DNA from 4 places in the Rhizobium sp. C104 genome. Region 1 is predicted to be linked to each of the others. Evidence: predicted binding sites of a transcription regulator. Region 1 holds the regulator's gene; each other region holds the start of a gene.
What was found. Region 1 encodes PhoB, which activates phosphate uptake and scavenging genes when phosphate is short. Its sites were predicted from a motif close to TGTCATNNANCTGTCAT; they were not measured.
Positions count from the first base shown of each region.

Region 2: MF410_RS06895 (UDP-2,3-diacylglucosamine diphosphatase) is a predicted target of PhoB. The motif match lies at 2,880-2,896, and genes of this name have one in related genera.
Region 3: phnF (phosphonate metabolism transcriptional regulator PhnF) is a predicted target of PhoB. The motif match lies at 2,550-2,566, and genes of this name have one in related genera.
Region 4: MF410_RS02445 (DUF1045 domain-containing protein) is a predicted target of PhoB. The motif match lies at 2,453-2,469, and genes of this name have one in related genera.

Region 1 covers NZ_CP092348.1:3,092,846-3,097,381, reverse strand. The annotation lists gene pstA (phosphate ABC transporter permease PstA) at 1-392, shown strand, start outside; gene pstB (phosphate ABC transporter ATP-binding protein PstB) at 408-1,223, shown strand; gene phoU (phosphate signaling complex protein PhoU) at 1,268-1,981, shown strand; gene phoB (phosphate regulon transcriptional regulator PhoB) at 2,119-2,802, shown strand; partial or broken gene MF410_RS16470 (GcrA family cell cycle regulator) at 3,080-3,612, opposite strand; gene MF410_RS16465 (aspartate aminotransferase family protein) at 4,038-4,536, shown strand, end outside.
Region 2 covers NZ_CP092348.1:1,158,014-1,162,549, reverse strand. The annotation lists gene dgcA (N-acetyl-D-Glu racemase DgcA) at 1-679, shown strand, start outside; gene MF410_RS06900 (MFS transporter) at 631-1,848, opposite strand; gene MF410_RS06895 (UDP-2,3-diacylglucosamine diphosphatase) at 2,007-2,819, opposite strand; gene MF410_RS06890 (phosphoglycerate mutase family protein) at 2,992-3,741, shown strand; gene MF410_RS06885 (FAD-binding oxidoreductase) at 3,839-4,536, opposite strand, start outside.
Region 3 covers NZ_CP092348.1:3,460,923-3,465,458, forward strand. The annotation lists gene MF410_RS18360 (ABC transporter ATP-binding protein) at 1-275, shown strand, start outside; gene dapB (4-hydroxy-tetrahydrodipicolinate reductase) at 291-1,115, shown strand; gene MF410_RS18370 (2,3-bisphosphoglycerate-dependent phosphoglycerate mutase) at 1,137-1,772, shown strand; gene phnF (phosphonate metabolism transcriptional regulator PhnF) at 1,786-2,523, opposite strand; gene phnG (phosphonate C-P lyase system protein PhnG) at 2,637-3,113, shown strand; gene phnH (phosphonate C-P lyase system protein PhnH) at 3,113-3,721, shown strand; gene MF410_RS18390 (carbon-phosphorus lyase complex subunit PhnI) at 3,726-4,536, shown strand, end outside.
Region 4 covers NZ_CP092348.1:285,010-289,545, reverse strand. The annotation lists gene MF410_RS02460 (HepT-like ribonuclease domain-containing protein) at 1-136, opposite strand, end outside; gene uraD (2-oxo-4-hydroxy-4-carboxy-5-ureidoimidazoline decarboxylase) at 133-633, opposite strand; gene puuE (allantoinase PuuE) at 633-1,556, opposite strand; gene MF410_RS02445 (DUF1045 domain-containing protein) at 1,670-2,377, opposite strand; gene MF410_RS02440 (FAD-dependent oxidoreductase) at 2,492-3,670, opposite strand; gene mnmD (tRNA (5-methylaminomethyl-2-thiouridine)(34)-methyltransferase MnmD) at 3,669-4,397, shown strand; gene MF410_RS02430 (response regulator) at 4,403-4,536, opposite strand, start outside.

The DNA of each region.
Region 1 (4,536 bases):
TCGCGACGCGCGCCGCGCTGCGCGCCGTGCCGCCGTCGATCCGCGCCGCAGCGCTTGGCCTCGGGGCCTCGAAGATGCAGATGGTATTCCACCATGTTCTGCCGCTCGCCATGCCCGGCATCCTCACCGGCACGATCATCGGCCTGGCGCATGCGCTCGGCGAAACCGCGCCGCTGCTCTTGATCGGCATGGTCGCCTTCGTCGCCAACGCGCCGACGACACCGCTCGATCCCTCGACGGCTCTGCCGGTGCAGGTCTATATGTGGGCGAACGAGGCCGAACGTGCCTTCGTCGAGCGTACTTCGGGTGCCATCATCGTCCTGCTCCTGTTCCTGATCGTCATGAACATGGGCGCCATCCTCTTGCGTCGTCGCTTCGAGCGCCGCTGGTAAACGGAGTTAAACATCATGAATATGTTGACGGAAGCTGCAGTTGAAAAGGCGCTGGATCAGAAGATGAGCAACGTCCCGTATAAGATGATCGGTCAGGATGTCTCGGTTTACTACGGCGAGAAGCGCGCGCTTTTCGATGTGAACCTGAACATCCGCGAAAACACCGTAACCGCGCTGATCGGCCCGTCCGGCTGCGGCAAGTCGACCTTTCTGCGGAGCCTCAACCGCATGAACGACACGATTGACGGCTGCCGCGTCGCCGGCAAGATCACCCTGGACGGCGACGATATCTATGATCCCGATATCGACGTCGTCGAACTTCGCGCCCGCGTCGGCATGGTTTTCCAGAAGCCGAACCCGTTCCCGAAAACGATTTACGAAAACGTCTCCTACGGCCCGCGCATCCATGGCCTGGCCAAGTCGAAGGCCGATCTCGACCAGATTGTCGAGACCAGCCTGCAGCGAGCCGGCCTCTGGAACGAGGTCAAGGACCGGGTGCATGAATCCGGCACCGGCCTCTCCGGCGGCCAACAGCAGCGTCTCTGCATTGCGCGTGCCGTCGCCGTCAGCCCTGAAGTCATCCTGATGGACGAGCCCTGCTCGGCGCTCGACCCGATTGCCACCGCCAAGGTAGAGGAGCTGATCCACGAACTGCGTGAGAATTATACGATCGTCATCGTCACCCACTCCATGCAGCAGGCCGCGCGCGTCTCGCAGCGCACCGCCATGTTCCACCTCGGCAATCTGGTCGAGGAGAACGACACCGACAAGATGTTCACCAATCCCGACGATCCGCGCACCCAGGACTACATCATGGGTCGCTTCGGCTGATTTTGGCGTCACCAAGCCTTCCCGTTATTCGAGGATAAAGCCCCATGGCATCGACACATATTTATTCTGCCTATGATGATGATCTGAAGTTCCTGTCCAGGCGGATTTCCGAAATGGGCGGCCTGGCCGAGCAGATGGTCGCCGAATCCGTCCGGGCGCTGGTCAACGGCGATACCGCGCTGGCCCAGAAGGTGATTTCCGACGACGTGATCCTCGATCACGCCGAGCGCGAAATCGGCGACAAGGCGATCGTCACCATCGCCCGCCGTCAGCCGATGGCTTCGGACCTGCGCGAAATCATGGGTTCGATCCGCATCGCCGCCGATCTCGAACGCGTCGGCGACCTCGGCAAGAACACCGCCAAGCGCGTCATCGCCGTGCAGAGTACCGGCGTCCCGCGCAAGCTCGCCCGCGGTCTCGAGCATCTGTCCGAGCTGGCGCTCGTCCAGCTCAAGGAAGTGCTCGACGTCTACACGACACGCGCCGCCGACAAGGCGAGTGCGATCCGCGAGCGCGACAACGAGATCGACGCGATGTACACCTCGCTGTTCCGCGAGCTGTTGACCTACATGATGGAAGATCCGCGCAACATCACCAGCTGCACGCATCTTCTCTTCTGCGCCAAGAACATCGAGCGCATCGGCGATCACGCCACCAACATCGCCGAGACCATTTATTACATGGCGACCGGAGCACAGCCGGAAGGCGACCGTCCGAAGGACGACAGCGCCAACACCGTCGGCGCGGTCACGGAATAACCGCCTAAACCAGACGATTGCGCGCGCGCCCATGTGGGGCGCGCGAAAAGGTCGCAGCCAATTTTTATGAATTTGCGCAGGATGCATTGCTTAAATCACCCCCGGTTTAAGGATCATGCGCGAGGAGACCGACACGCATGATCCCGAGAGTTGCAGTTGTTGAAGACGAGGAAGCCCTGAGCGTGCTTCTTCGCTACAATCTCGAAGCTGAGGGCTTCGAGGTCGATACCATCCTTCGTGGCGACGAGGCCGAAATCAGGCTTCAGGAGCGCACGCCCGACCTTCTTATCCTCGACTGGATGCTGCCCGGCGTCTCCGGCATCGAACTTTGCCGGCGACTGCGCATGCGACCGGAAACCGAGCGCCTGCCGATCATCATGCTGACGGCGCGCGGTGAGGAGAGCGAGCGCGTCCGCGGATTGTCGACGGGCGCCGACGATTATGTCGTCAAGCCTTTCTCGACCCCGGAACTCGTCGCCCGCGTCAAGGCGATGCTGCGCCGCGCCCGCCCCGAGGTGTTGTCGACCGTGCTGAAATGCGGCGATATCGAACTCGACCGCGAAACCCACCGCGTCCACCGCAAGAGCCGCGAAGTCCGCCTCGGCCCCACCGAATTCCGCCTCTTGGAATTCCTGATGTCGTCGCCCGGCCGGGTCTTCTCCCGCTCGCAGCTCCTCGACGGCGTCTGGGGCCACGACATCTATGTCGACGAACGCACCGTCGACGTCCATGTCGGCCGCCTGCGCAAGGCGTTGAACTTCTCCAACATGCAAGACGTCATCCGCACCGTCCGCGGCGCCGGCTATTCGATGGAAGCCTGAGGGGTTTCCATCTTTTGTGCCGGTGTCGGCCCCTCACTCTAACCCGACCGGGGTCGAGCCACTCGTCTCGACCCGTCCTTCGGACCCCCTTAAACGGGGCGAGGAGACGTGTCCTACGTGACGTTGGAGAGGGACCGAGAGGTCGCGGCATATCCCCTTCGCCGCGCAAGCGGGGAGAAGGTGCCGGCAGGCGGATGAGGGGCAGCCACACCCAGCCCACTCGCATAAAAAAACGGGCCACTCGGCCCGTTTTCGAATTCTCTGCAATGTCGCCCGCTCAGCTCGCCCGCGCGGCCGCGCGGCGGCGTTCGTTCACCGGCTGGTAGGCTAGCTTCTGGTGATAGCTGCAATAGGGCGAGTTGTCGGGGATTCGCAGCCGCAGAAGTGGAAGTCGTCCTTCAGCGGATCGCCGACCGGCCATTTGCAGGTGCGTTCGGTCAGTTCCGTCAGGCCGAGGCGGCGCGAGATCGGCACGACCACGTTGCCCTTCGGCACGTATTCCATTTCCTCGACCGTTTCGATCTCGATCTCTTCCTTCAGCATCGTCGCGCCCTGCTGGCGGGTAACGGTGCGGGTAGCGATCCGCGAGGCGTAGTTCGGTGCGCGCGGTGCCGATGTATTGCGTTTCGGCGTGCGCGCCGCGGCGGCCGTGCCGCCGGCCTTGGCGCGGCCGGGAAGGCTCAGCCGGTGAACCTTGCCGATCACAGCGTTTCTGCTGACACCGCCAAGTTGCGCCGCGATCTGGCTGGCGCTCAGTCCTTCGGCCCAGAGCTTCTTGAGTTTCTCGACCCGCTCGTCTGTCCAGTTCATGCCCTGTCTCCACCTTTTGCGTTGGTGATGGCAGAATCCCTCACCGTTGTCCCGGAAGCCTCCGAAACAAGAAACGCTTGATCAATTTTGGTGACTAGTTCCGCCGCATGCAGTCTAGTAATTGAACTTTAACCTAGTGTGAGCCTGACTCCGTGACAAGAGTCGCATGAATCCGGATGAATCGAATTCGGAGTTTTCCCCAACTTGCTTCCGCTGCGTGGCATTTCTGCAATATTGCCTGTTGAAGGCCGAAAACACCGCTGTACAAGCTTGCTGCATGCGCTAAGGGCGCAGTTTTGTTGACATTGCAGCGCGAAAAGGAAATAGTACCGCTGGCCGCCGCAAGGCGGCATTTTTGATTTTTCGGGCCTGGTTTTCTTAGCCGGAGTCCCATGTTTGACAACGCTGATCGGGAGACCCGCGCCATGGCTGAAGCCGCGCCGCTTTATGACACCTATTCTCGTGCCCCACTGCGGTTCGAGCGAGGCGAGGGCGTATGGCTGATCACCGAAGGCGGCGAGCGTTATCTCGATTTCGGCGCCGGCGTCGCCGTCACCTCGGTCGGCCATAGCAACCCGCATGTGGTTGGGGCGCTGAAGGAACAGGCCGACAAGGTCTGGCACCTCTCCAACATCTATGAGATCCCCGGCCAGGAGCGCCTCGCGAAGCGGCTGACGGACGCCACCTTCGCCGACAAGGTGTTCTTCACCAATTCAGGCGCCGAGGCGCTGGAATGCGCGATCAAGACGGCGCGCCGCTACCAGTTTTCCAAGGGCCATCCCGAGCGCTTCCATATCATCACCTTCGAAGGCGCTTTCCATGGGCGCACGCTCGCGACCATCGCTGCCGGCGGCCAGGAGAAATACCTCGAAGGCTTCGGCCCCAAGGCGCCGGGCTTCGATCAGGTGGCCTTCGGCGACATCG
Region 2 (4,536 bases), 1.9 Mb from region 1:
ACGAACGGGTGAAAGCGTTGCGACCCGCCTCGGCCTTGCCGATCTGAAGCCACTCACCACCGCCTATACCATTTCGCTCGGGGAACCGGAGGTGATGGCCGCAAAGGCGCGTGAACATGCCGGCCGCTCGCTGCTCAAGGTCAAGGTCGGCACCGGCGACGATGAAAGCCGCATCCGCGCCGTCTGCGCCGCCGCGCCCGATGCCACAATCATCCTTGACGCCAATGAGGGCTGGCCGGAAGCGGTGTTGGAACGTCATCTTGATATCGCGGCGCAAGCCGGTGTGGCTCTGGTCGAGCAGCCGCTGCCGGCCGGCCGCGACGCACTGCTTGCTGAAATACGCCGCCCGCTCCTCGTCTGCGCCGACGAAAGTGTCCACCATACCGGCGATCTTGCGAGCCTTGCCGACCGCTATGACGCGATCAACATCAAGCTCGACAAGACAGGCGGCCTGACGGAAGCCCTGGCGATGAAGGCGGAAGCTGAGCGGCTTGGTTTCAGCATCATGATCGGCTGCATGGTCGGCACCTCGCTTGCCATGGCGCCGGCGGTGCTGCTCGCCCAGAATGCCGATTTCGTCGATCTCGACGGCCCGCTGCTGCTTGCCCGCGACCGCGAACCCGGCCTGCGCTACGCCGCTTCCCTGGTCTTTCCGCCCGAAAGCACGCTCTGGGGCTGAAGGTAATAGGCCGATATGACGAGGCCGAGGCCGGTAAACGCGACCAGCGCCATGACGTAATAGCTGACGACGCCGAGCCAGGCATAGAGATAACCCGACGCCAGCGTCATCAGCGCCATCGCCATGCCGACATAGAAGAAGTAGGCGCCTTGCGCCGAGGATTCCTGCGTCTCCTGCACCGTCGCCATGATCCGCCGCTGCACGCCGGTATGGACGAAGGCATAGGTGAAGCCGTGGAAACACTGCAGCAGGAAAAACCCGGCAAACCCCGCATTCATGGGAAACAGGATCCAGCGGCAGACGCTGACGGCACAGCCGAAGCGGATCAGCGTCCAAGCGTCGAAGCGCCGGTTGAGACGTTTCGACAGGAAGAACACCGTCACCTCGGAAGCAACGCCGGCGCTCCAGAGCAAGCCGACCTCCGTGCCGGAAAAGCCGAGATGATGCCAATAGATCGACGAGAACGCGTTGAGCACTGCATGGCTCGACTGCTGGATGGCGACACCGATCAAGAGCAGCAGCAAATGCGGCTCGCGCAGTCCGCTGCCGGTGGCGGCCGGAATGTTGATCGGCTGGCCACGCCGCCGCGTCGGCCCGATGCGCGGACAGAAGATCGCCATGACGACCGTCATGGCAAAGCCGAACACCATGACATCGAGCACCAATCCGCCGCCCCACCGGCTGATCAGTTGGCCACCGACCAGCGTCGAGACGATGAAGGCAATAGAGCCCCAGACGCGCATCGATCCGTAATCGAGCCCCCAGCGGCGCACACCCGAAATGACGATCGATTCGACGACGGGCACATAGGGCGCGAAGGTGGCGCCCTGCAGCGCATAGACGATCGTCACCGGCCAGAAGCTCGTCGTCCAGAAAAGCGCGATAGCCGTCAGCAGCGACAGGCTGCCTGACCAGAGCAGCACGTCGGCGCGCTCCTTCAGACGGTCGGCAATCATCGCGACGACGGGCGCCACCAGCACGCGCACCACCATCGGTATGGCAAGGATGATGCCGATCTCGTGGTCGCTGAAACTGTGGGTCGCAAGCCAGACCGGAAAGAACGGCAGAACGATGCCGTTGACGAGCAGCGGTGCGCAATAGGAAAGCGCGCTGAGCAGCCGGAAGCGCGGGGGCGCTCCCTCACTCGGGGAATGTTGGGCGGGAATCATTGGTGGACCTGAAGGAAACTGGTCGTTGTCCTAACACACCACCCTGGAGGCGCCTATTGCGAGAAATAGCCCTACTGAAACGTTTTAGAAAATAAATACAGCCTGTCGCCCGACGGTAACGGGTAAGTCGGTGGAGTGCGGACGCGCCGATGCCGAAATCAGGCCGCCTGCGGGGCCAGTTCGCCTTCATCGTGCATTTCAATGGCGGAAAGCGTCGGCACGCTGCTGGCGAGCGCTCGCCAGGTGATCAGTTCGAAGGCGCCATCCTCATGTTCGGCGACCGCCGTGCAGCTTTCCACCCAATCGCCCGTATTGATGTAGCGGATGCCGTCCATGTCCTGGATGATGGCGTGATGGATGTGTCCGCAGATGACACCGTCGGCGCCGTTTTTGCGAGCTTCCTCCGCCACGACGCGCTCGAACTCGCCGATGAAGTTGACGGCATGTTTGACCTGCAGCTTCGCCCAGGCCGAAAACGACCAATAGGGCATACCGAGGCGGCGGCGCACGGCCGCGAGCAGGAGGTTGATGCGGATCGCCGTATCGTAGGCCCAGTCGCCGAGATAGGCGAGCAGGCGGGCGTTGCGGACGACGACGTCGAATTCGTCGCCGTGCAGGATCAGATATTTCTTGCCGTCGGCGCCGTTATGCATCATGCGCTCGACAACCTCGATGCCGCCGAAATGCATGCCCGGGAAGTCGCGCAGAAATTCGTCGTGATTGCCGGGAATATAGACGACGCGCGTGCCCTTGCGCGCCTTGCGCAACAGCTTCTGGACCACGTCGTTGCAGACCTGCGGCCAGTACCAGCTGCGCTTCAGGCGCCAGCCGTCGACGATGTCGCCGACGAGCACGATCGTATCGGCCTCGTGGTGGCGCAGGAAATCCAGGAGGAAATCAGCCTTCGCGGCCTTCGAGCCGAGATGGACATCGGAAATGAAGAGCGTGCGGAAATGTCTGGGTTCCATCATGTCTATCACGAGCGTCGCTCATGCCCCATCTTTCATCTAGCCTTCCAAAACCAGACTCGTGTTTCAGGAAGATGACAGGTTGCGGAAAAGCCGGCGCGGTGGCGATGTTGCCCTCTCCATCGGGCACGTTCATGATGGCGGCGATTCCAGATCCGACACTGCGGGATGGCTGATGCGCCTCTTTCTCGTTCGCCACGGCGAATCTCTCGGCAACCTCAACGAACAGGCCTATCGCCAATTCGGTGATCACAACGTGCCGCTGACACAGTGGGGCCACCGTCAGGCGGTCGAAGCCGGCAGCGCCATCGCCTCCTATCTGAAGGCATTGCCACGCGCCGATTTCGGCAAGCTGCAGATCTGGTACTCACCATTCCTCAGGACACGGCAGAGCAAGGATGCCTTGCTGACAGCCTTGCCGGAAAGCTTCATCGGCGAGATCCGGGAGGATTACCTGCTGCGCGAGCAGGATTTCGGTCTTTTCACCGAAATCTATGACCATGCCGAACAGAAGCAGAAATTCCCCGAAGAATTCGAAAAATGGGCGAGGCTGCGCAGCAACAGCGGCAAGTTCTACGCGCGGCCGCCGGATGGCGAGAGCCGGGCGGATGTGGCCCAGCGGGTGCGCCTCTTCCTGCAGACCGTCATGCGCGACGCCGAAAACAGCAGCCACAACGTCGTGATCGTCGGCCATGGCGTCACCAATCGGGCAGTCGAAATGAATTTTCTCCACCGCCCCGTCGAGTGGTTCGAGCGTTCCGACAACCCCGGAAATGCCGATATCACACTGATCAAGGGGACGCGCCTGCAAGGATACGAGTCGATCCTGCTGCATCAGGCGGCCGACCGGCAGCCGGGACAGGAAAATGAACTGCGCGATGCCTATGGCGCCGACGTGACGATCGCGCCGAAACCTGAGGGATAGACCCACAAAGGGACGAATGCAAAGCATCGGCAGCAGCATCAAGCCCCTCCCTTGTCGGGAGGGGTTTTCACTGCAGCCAAGTTCCGTTTCGATCCACTCACGCAGCTCGCACAGCCGCCATCGGTTTGACGTTCTGATTCATCCGGAACAGATTGTCAGGATCATAACGCCGCTTGATTTCGGCAAGCCGGGCGTAATTGGCGCCATAGGCCATTTCCACCCGATCGGCCTCGTCATCAGGCATGAAGTTGATATAGGCGGTTCCCACGGCATGCGGCTTGGTTGCCTCGAAAAGTTCGCGCGCCCAGCCGGTGCAATTTGCATCCATCCCGGCCTCCCGCCAGCGCGCATGCACGTTCATGACGAAATGCGAACTGCGCTGCGGAAATGCGGTGGCCTCGGTGGCAATACGGCCGGCCGCGCCACCGACATGGCCGACGAATATCTCGCATTCCGGTCCCGGCAGCTTGCGCACGGCGTTGAGCAGCACCTCGATCGCCGCATCCGAGAGCGAGGCGAAATCCTGGCTCTTCCAGTAATTGCGCGCACCTGGCGTCAGCAACGGATCGAATGCCTGCTGCCAGCCGGTGAACGGCACCGGACCGACGACATCGGCAATCGGCTTTCCGATCGCTCGCAATCTTTCCGTCGCTTTTTCTCCCGCCGCGATATCTCCGCAATAGCACATGGCGAGCACCACGACCTCCTTGCCGTGCCACTCGGCCGGAAGGAAGGGCAGCGGCGGCGCCTGGCGCATCACCACCCAGCAGGTCAGTTCATCGGGTGCGGCTTCCA
Region 3 (4,536 bases), 370 kb from region 1:
ATGCGCCGATCCTGCTGCTCGACGAGGCGACCTCGGCGCTCGATACCGAATCCGAAGCGGCCGTGCAAAAGGCGCTCGACGAGGCAATGACCGGGCGCACCGTCGTCGTCATCGCTCACCGGCTTTCGACTGTGGTTCGCGCCGACAAGATCGTCGTCATGCAGCAGGGCCGCGTCGTCGAAGAAGGCAATCACGAGACGCTTGCGAAGGTCAGCGACGGTCTTTACGCTCGCCTCAACAATCTGCAGAGGCCTTCGGCCTCCGATTCAAACTGACCTGGTGAAACTGACATGAGCGATGCTGCGATGAAACTGGTGGTGGTTGGCGCAGCCGGGCGCATGGGGCAGACACTGATCCGGCTCATCCATTCCATCGAGGGCGCCACACTGCATGCGGCGGTCGAGCGCAGCGGTTCACCCTTTATCGGCAAGGATGCCGGCGAGATTGCCGGTCTCGGCCCGAGCGGCATCATCATCGGCGACGATCCGCTCCAGGCCTTCCTCGACGCCGAAGGTGTGCTCGACTTCACCTCGCCCGCCGCGACAGTAGAATTCTCGGGGCTGGCCGCGCAGGCCCGCATCGTCCATGTCGTCGGCACGACCGGCTGCTCGGACGACGACAATGCCAGGATCACTGCTGCGGCCCGCCATGCCCGCATCGTCAAGTCAGGCAATATGAGCCTCGGCGTCAATCTGCTCAGCGTGCTCGCCGAGCAGGCTGCGTGGGCGCTCGAACCCGATGACTGGGACATCGAAATCCTGGAAATGCACCATAAGCACAAGGTGGATGCGCCTTCCGGCACCGCCCTTCTGCTCGGCGAGGCCGCGGCCAAGGGGCGCAATATCGATCTCGCCTCGAAATCGGTCCGCGTACGCGACGGCCATACGGGCGCTCGGCAAGCCGGCACGATCGGTTTTGCGACGCTGCGCGGCGGCTCCGTCATCGGCGAGCATTCGGTGCTTTTCGCCGGCGAAGGCGAGATCGTCACCCTGTCGCACAGCGCTGCCGACCGATCGATTTTTGCGCGCGGCGCCATCAAGGCCGCACTCTGGGCGCGCGACAAGAAGCCGGGTCTCTATTCCATGCTCGACGTGCTCGGGCTTTCTTCCCAATAACGACATATCGGAGGCATATTCATGAGCGGAACCCTCGTCCTCGTTCGCCACGGCCAGAGTGACTGGAACCTGAAGAATCTCTTCACCGGCTGGAAGGATCCCGATCTGACGGCGCTCGGCATCGAGGAAGCCAATGCCGGCGGCGCCGCACTCGCAGAATACGGGATCAAGTTCGACGTCGCCTATACCTCGGTGCTGGTGCGCGCCCAGCACACGCTGAAGCTCATCCTCGACAAGGTCGGCCAGCCGGATCTCCCTACGATCCGCGACCAGGCGCTGAACGAGCGCGACTATGGCGACCTCTCCGGCCTCAACAAGGACGATGCCCGCGCCAAATGGGGCGAGGAACAGGTGCACATCTGGCGCCGTTCCTACGACGTGCCGCCGCCCGGCGGCGAAAGCCTGCGCGACACCGGCGCCCGCGTCTGGCCCTATTACCTTACCGAGATCCTACCGCGCGTGCTTCGGGGCGAGAAAGTGCTGGTCGCCGCCCACGGCAATTCGCTGCGTTCGCTGGTCATGGTGCTCGACAAGCTGACCAAGGAAGGCGTGCTTGCCCTCAATCTCGCAACCGGCGTTCCCATGGTCTACAAGCTGAAGGCGGATTCGACCGTGGCGTCAAAGGAAGTGCTCGGCGACATGTCCGGCGCGCACTGAATGCAATTTGCCCTCAGTTCTCAATCGTGAACTGCACTCGGTCGGCCGCAAAGCGGCTGATCGAATATTGCACCGGCAGACCGTCAAGATCGGTGTTCATCGCCTTGGCGATCAGCAGGATCGCGCCGGGCGTCAGCTCCAGATCGGCCAGATCGGCCGTGTTCGCATGGGAGGCCGTCACTTCGGTCGTCGCACGGACATAATCCGACAGGCCAAGATCGGCGAAGGCCTTGGTGATCGATTCGCGCTTGCGATAGGCCTCGCCGATCCCGGCGAAGCGTGCGGCGGGAAACCAGCTCGTCGCTTTTGACACCGGCCGCTTGTCCGCCTGACGCAATGTTTCCAGACGGATCACCTGCTCCCCCTGCTTCAGACCCAGCCAGCGGGCGACCTCGGCGCTTGCTTCCTCCTGCACCTCATCGAGCAGTAGGCTGCGCATCTCGCGCGCCTGATCGCCGATGCCTGACGTGAAGCGGGTGCGCCGGGTGATCGGAAAATTCAGCCGCTCCTTGCGCTCGATCAGCGTGCCGCGACCTTGTACCGCGCGCACGATCCCCTCCTGCGCCAATGCCGCCAGGGCGCTGCGCACCGTGTGGCGGTTGACGCCGAATTGCAGTGCCAGGACCGTTTCCGGCGGCACCATTCCCGTTTCGTCATAGGTACCGTTGCCGATCGTCTCGCGAATCCGGTCAGCGATCTGACGCCAGAGCGCCACGCCGGTCTGCCTTTGCACTTGCTTCAATCCCGCCATTCGTTCCCGCCATTTCCCGCGCCCGATGTCACACGCTTGTCACGACATCGATTTAGGACTAAGTATAGCTTGTATGGTTGTCTATATCAATAGACATTTAAAGGGAAGCGGCGATGATATCGGCGGACAGGACAGACGCTGCGTCACAGACGGCATCCGGGCGCAAACGCGCCGCCGATCTGCTGGCGCGCGCGGAACGCAGCGAACTCTCGGCAGTCTGGGATGCGTTGCCGCAAAAGCCTGCGGCGCATCCGGTGCGCGGACCGGAGACGGGGCTGGTGATGGTGCGCGGCCGCATCGGCGGCGGCGGCGCTCCCTTCAATCTCGGCGAAGTGACGGTGACCCGGGCCACGGTCCGGCTCGACTCCGGCTCGGTCGGTCATGCTCAGGCGCTCGGCACCGATCGCGAGAAGGCCCGGCTGGCAGCGATCTTCGATGCGCTGTGGCAGGACGAGGCGACGCAGGATTTCGTCGAACAGGCATTGCTTCTGCCGATCACTGAGCGGCTCGCCACGGCCGAACGCCGCAAGGCGGAGGAGACGGCGGCCACCCGCGTCGACTTCTTCACCATGGTCAGGGGAGACAACTGATGGGCCCGAAGACAGAAGCCTTGACCGGCGGCTTTGCCGACCCGGTCTTCCACGCCCAAAGTGTCTTCAAGATGCTGATGGACGGCATGGCCCGCCCCGGCATGATCCAGACCGTCCAGCCCGAGGCCGCGCCGCCGGCCCCCCTTGGCAGTGCCGCTGGCGCGATCGCGCTCACACTTTGCGACCACGACACACCAGTCTGGCTTTCCCAGGGGCTTGCGAAATCGGCCGTGCCGGAGTGGCTCGGTTTCCACACCGGCGCGCCGCTGACCACGGAGAAGGCCGAGGCACGCTTCGCCTTCACGGAAGCCGGTACCACGCTTTGCCCCTTCAGCCTCTTCGCCTCAGGCACGCAGGAATATCCCGACCGTTCGACGACGCTCGTGATCGAACTTTCCGCACTCGAGGGTGGGCGCAGGCTGGCGCTGATGGGTCCCGGGATTCAGAGTGTGACGGAAATCGCGCCTGTCGGCCTGCAGGAGACTTTCCTGCGGCTCTGGACCGAAAACCGCGGGCTCTTCCCGCGCGGCATCGACATCGTGCTGACATCGGGCAATCGCTTACTCTGCCTGCCGCGCACCACCAAGATCACAGCAATGGAGATCTGAGCTCATGTATGTTGCCGTCAAAGGTGGCGAGGCCGCCATCGCCAATGCCCACCGCCTGCTGGCAGACCGCCGTCGCGGCGACCGTTCGCTGCCGGCGATCGGCATCGACCAGATCGTGGCGCAGCTGGCGCTCGCCGTCGACCGGGTGATGGCCGAGGCCTCGCTTTTCGACCGCACGCTAGCCGCACTCGCCGTTCGCCAGTCGCGCGGCGATATGATCGAGGCGATCTTCCTGCTGCGCGCCTATCGCACGACGCTGCCGCGCTTCGGCTATTCCAGGCCGCTCGACACGGCTGATATGACGATCGAACGGCGGATCTCGGCGACCTACAAGGATCTGCCGGGCGGCCAGCTTCTCGGGCCCACTTTCGATTATACCCACCGCCTGCTCGATCCCTCGCTGCTTGAGGACGAAACGGTCGAGGCGCCTGCCCAGCGCGCCGCCGAAACCGGCCGCGTCATGCGGGTCTCCGAGATCCTCGGCGAGGAAGGCCTGATCGAGGCCGACGGCGACATGCCCGAAGATCACGAGATCGGCGACCTGACCCGCGAGCCGATGGAATTCCCGATGACCCGCGACCTGCGCCTGCAGGCACTGGCCCGCGGCGACGAAGGCTTCCTGCTGGCGCTCGGTTATTCCACCCAGCGCGGCTATGGCCGCAATCACCCCTTCACCGGGGAAATTCGCATCGGCGAGGTCGAGGTGGAATTCGACGTGCCGGAACTCGGCTTCGCCGTCTCGCTCGGCGTGATCCAGGTCACCGAATGCCAGATGGTCAACCAGTTCAAGGGCTCCGCCAAGGCGCCGCCGCAGT
Region 4 (4,536 bases), 1.7 Mb from region 1:
GGCAGAAGGCAACGGCCTTGAAAGTGAGCTGATCCTCGGCGAAAGCCGCCTCATCCATTCCGCCGATGAAGGACAGCGCTTCGGATGCCGCCTTTTGCATGTCATTGAGATAGTCGATGGCACGCCTCTCCTTCATTCCGCCTCCGGCAGCATCGAGGTCAGACGCAGCAGCGCGATCTTTTCGACCTGCGCAGTCGCGGTCGCAAATTCTTCGTCCCGGCCGTTGCCGATCCGTGTTTCAAAAGCTTCCAGAATATCCTCCTTGCCGAGTCCTTTGACGGCGATGATGAAGGGAAAGCCATATTTTTCGACATAGGCCGAATTGAGTTCGGTGAAGCGGGCGTGTTCGGCAGGGCTCAGGCGGTCGAGACCGGCGCCGGACTGCTCCTTGCGGCTGTCTTCGGTAAGTTCGCCGGATATGGCAAGACGCCCGGCAAGATCGGGGTGGGCGCGGAGCACGCCGAGACGTTCCTCCGGGCTTGCGGCGCGGAAGACGGCCGCAAGCGCCGCATGCACGCCTGATGCCGTCAGCGGCTCGGTCAGGCCGCCGGCGTCATAGGCACGCTCGGCGATGAAAGGCGAATGTTCGAAGACGCCGCCGAAGCGGAAAACGAAATCCTCGCGCGACAGCATCAGATCGCGTCCGGCTGATGATGCTTGTGCCAATGCGCGGCGATCTCGATGCGGCGCGGAATCCAGACCTTGTCGTGTTTCAGCACATATTCGATGAAGCGCTTCAGCGCCGCCGCCCGGCCGGGGCGCCCGACGAGACGGCAATGCAGGCCGACCGACATCATCTTCGGGCTGCCCGCCTTGCCTTCCTCATAAAGCGTATCGAAGGCATCCTTGAGATAGGTGAAGAACTGATCGCCGGTGTTGAAGCCCTGCGGCGTCGCGAAACGCATGTCGTTGGTTTCGAGTGTGTAGGGAATGATCAGGAAAGGTTTCCCGTCGACGCCCTTCACCCAGAAAGGCAGGTCGTCGGCATAGGAATCGGAGGAATAGAGGAAGCCGCCCTCCTCCTGCACCAGCCGCAGCGTATTGTCGGAGGGCTTGCCCTGATACATGCCGTAGGGCCGCTCGCCGGTCAGTTCGGTGTGCAGGCGCACGGCTTCGAGGATATGCTTGCGCTCCAAGTCTTCCGGAAAATCCTTATATTCCAGCCAGCGGTAACCGTGGCTGGCGATCTCCCAGCCGGCTTCCTTCATCGCCGCGACGGCCTCGGGGTTGCGCGCCATCGCCAGCGTCACGCCGTAGACGGTCGCTTGCACCTTGAGATCGGTGAACATCCGCCAGAGCCGCCAGAAACCGGCGCGCGAACCATATTCGTAGATCGATTCCATGTTGAGATTGCGCTGCCCAGGCCAGGCCGCCGCGCCGACGATCTCCGACAGCAGGTTTTCGGACGCCGGATCCCCGTCGAGGATCGAGCTTTCGCCGCCCTCCTCGTAATTGATGACGAACTGCACGGCGACGTGTGCCTCTTCAGGCCATTTCGGATCGGGCGTCTGACGCCCGTAGCCGACGAGATTGCGCGGATAAGTCTCGGATACCATCAAATCACCTTCTGAAAAGACGAAGAACGGTAGCATCCGCAGCCGGAATGTCGAGACGGAAACTGCGCAGCGGATTTTTATCCTTTCTGCGCAATACGTTAGCTTATCTCTTGTCAGGCGATCTTGCGCGCGCTGACCTTGCCCATCGGGTGCAGAGAATGAACGCGGAAAGGACCGCCGGTGCCCTCTTCGATCATCAGCGCCACGTTCGAAACCAGGACTGGTTCGCTGAGCACAGGCTCGAAAATCATCCGCAGCGCTGGCTCGATGCGCGGCATGTCGATCGCGTTGACCGGGCCTGTCACCGGCATATGGAAGCGGAATTCCTCCATCACGTAAGGATTGCCCCAGCGATGCAGGTTTGAGAACTGCGCGGCCGACAAGCCATCCGGATCGCTGCGTTCGATGTCGGCCTCGCTCAGCGGCGCGCGGAAACGGTCGAATTCCTGCACGATCGCCGAAGCGAGATATTGAATCCGCTCGCAGGGAACACTCGGCAGCAGGCTGTAGAAATTGCCGAGCCGGGCGACTTCGAGGCGCGGAATCTGGAAGGGAAGGACAGTCCCGGAAAAACGCATGAGGTCGCGCAGGAGTTGCGATTCGGACAGTTCCGGACACAGGTGGAACGGCGCTTTCAAAAGGCCATGAAAACCATAGCGCCGCGGCACGGCCGTATGGAAGGCAATCTCATGAATGCCGAGGCCGCGCACCGCCGGAGGCTCCAGCATCTCACCTGAAAACACGTTTCGGCCAAGCCAATGGGCGGCCATAAGCGATAGCGGGTCGCTCGCCGGGGGCGTGAAGCAAATGGCATAGCGCATGCGATTTCCTCCATCAGGAAAAGGAGCGCCGGTGATCTCAGGCGCTGTCGATGCGCAAGCAGATAGGTGATTTGCATGACAGAATAACGAAACGAAGCGGCGCCGAATTCACGTTTAACGTGAAGCCACCGCGATATGACTTGAAATATCGAAGCTTTCCGGAAGTGCAAACCCGCAGTCTCTATCGCCTGCGATACATATCGCCGCTTCCGCCAGCCGGTGGGCCAGGCCGAAGCTGACCTTGAAACCGCCGGTCAGCGCGATGAGGCGCGAGTGCTCGGGATGGCGGCCGATCATCGGATCGCGGTCGACCGCCTTCGGGCGAAGCCCGGCCCAGCGTTCGACGACGGCAGCGTCGTGGAGTGCCGGCACAATCTCCCGCGCCGCGCCGATCAGCGCGTCGAGTTGGCCATCGGTCGAAGTGGGATCGTCGAAACGATTCTCGCTGGTACTGCCGATCGCCGCATAACCGCCCTCATGCGCTACGACATAGAGCCCGTCGAGAAAGATCGTCGGCAGCGCCGGGTCGAGATCGGCTTTCAGCAGCGCCGCCTGCCCCTTGACCGGCTGGCCGAGCGGCTGTTTCAACCCCGGCGTGAGGCCCTGCAGCAACGGAAAGGATTGATGGCCAGCGGCCAGGATGCAGTGACGGAAAGCGATAGTTTCGCCGCCTATCTCAGCCACGCCGCGATCCGGATCAAGGCCGGCAACGGCTGCATGCTCCAGAATGCGTACACGTTTGGCCTGCCGCAGCAAGGTGACGAGTGCCGCGATCAGCGAACGTGGCGCGACGCGGGCGGCGAGCGTGTCATGTATGAAGCCGCTCTCGCCGGCCGACGCCTCGATCCAGCCGCCGACCGGCGGAGTGTCGAACACATGCCAGTGGAACCGGCGCGCGTCGGCCTGCCAATGGCGTTCGGCGTCCTCGCAGTGGCGGCGCGCGATTATCTCGAGATGCGGCTTCGGCAGCGGGATCAGCCGTCCCGAACGGCGATAGCCCGCCGAAAGCCCCGTCATCGCTTCGAGCGTCGCGATCTCGGCCTCGAGCGAGACCAGCGCATCGAATTGGAACTGCTTCTTCTCAGACCACCGATCCGGCATATGCGGCATCAGCGCGCCGAGCAGGCCACCGCTTGCGCCCCCGCCCAACCTGCCGGCGTCGGCTACGATCGTATCGATGCCGCGGCGTTCGGCATGAACGGCTGCCCAGAGACCCATGATGCCGCCGCCGACGATCAGCAATTCGCAGGATGATTGACCTGAGACCGGCCGAGGATTATCGGCTTTTTCCATGACAGACGTGAACCCCGATCAGATTGGCGCGGGCGCGCCGCAGCCGCTCGAATGGCGCGACGGCGATATGCCTTATTCCACCGCCTTTGGCGATCATTTTTATTGCCAGACGGACGGTCGGCTGGAATGCGGCCATGTCTTCCTCGCCGGCAACGGGCTGCCGGAGCGCTGGAACGGGCGACGGACGTTCGTGATCGGCGAACTCGGCTTCGGCACCGGCCTGAACTTCGCCGAGACCTGGCGGCAATGGACGCAGCATCGCGCAGCCGGCCAGCATCTGCATTTCATCTCCTTCGAACTCCACCCGATGCGCGGCGAGGAGATCGGCCGGGCGCTGTCGCACTGGCCGGAGATCGATGCCGAACGCCAGGCGCTGACGGCGTCCTGGCCGGAAACGCCTGCCGATACGGTCTCGCTCGACCTCGACGAGCAGACGAGGCTCAGCGTCGTCTGCGGCGCAGCACTCGAAGGCGTCGCGGCCGCAAAGCCCGGCTTCGACGCCTGGTATCTCGACGGCTTCGCCCCGTCGCGCAACGGCGACATGTGGTCGGAGGAACTGATGCGGCTGGTCTGTGAGAAAGCGGCACCCGGCGGCACCTTCGCCACTTATGCGGCCGCCGGTTTCGTGCGCCGAAATCTCATCGCCGCAGGTTTTTCCGTCGAGCGCCGCCAAGGCTTCGCCGGCAAACGCGAAATGCTTTGTGGCATCAAGGCATCCGGCAAGTAAGCAGATCAGTAGCTGGTACGCCCCGGCTGCTCCTCGTCCTTGCCGAGCCATTGCCGGATCTTCTCTTCCAGCAGTTCGGGGCTGATCGGCTTCGACATATAGTCGTCCATGCCGGCATCGAGGCAGAGCTCGCGATCGC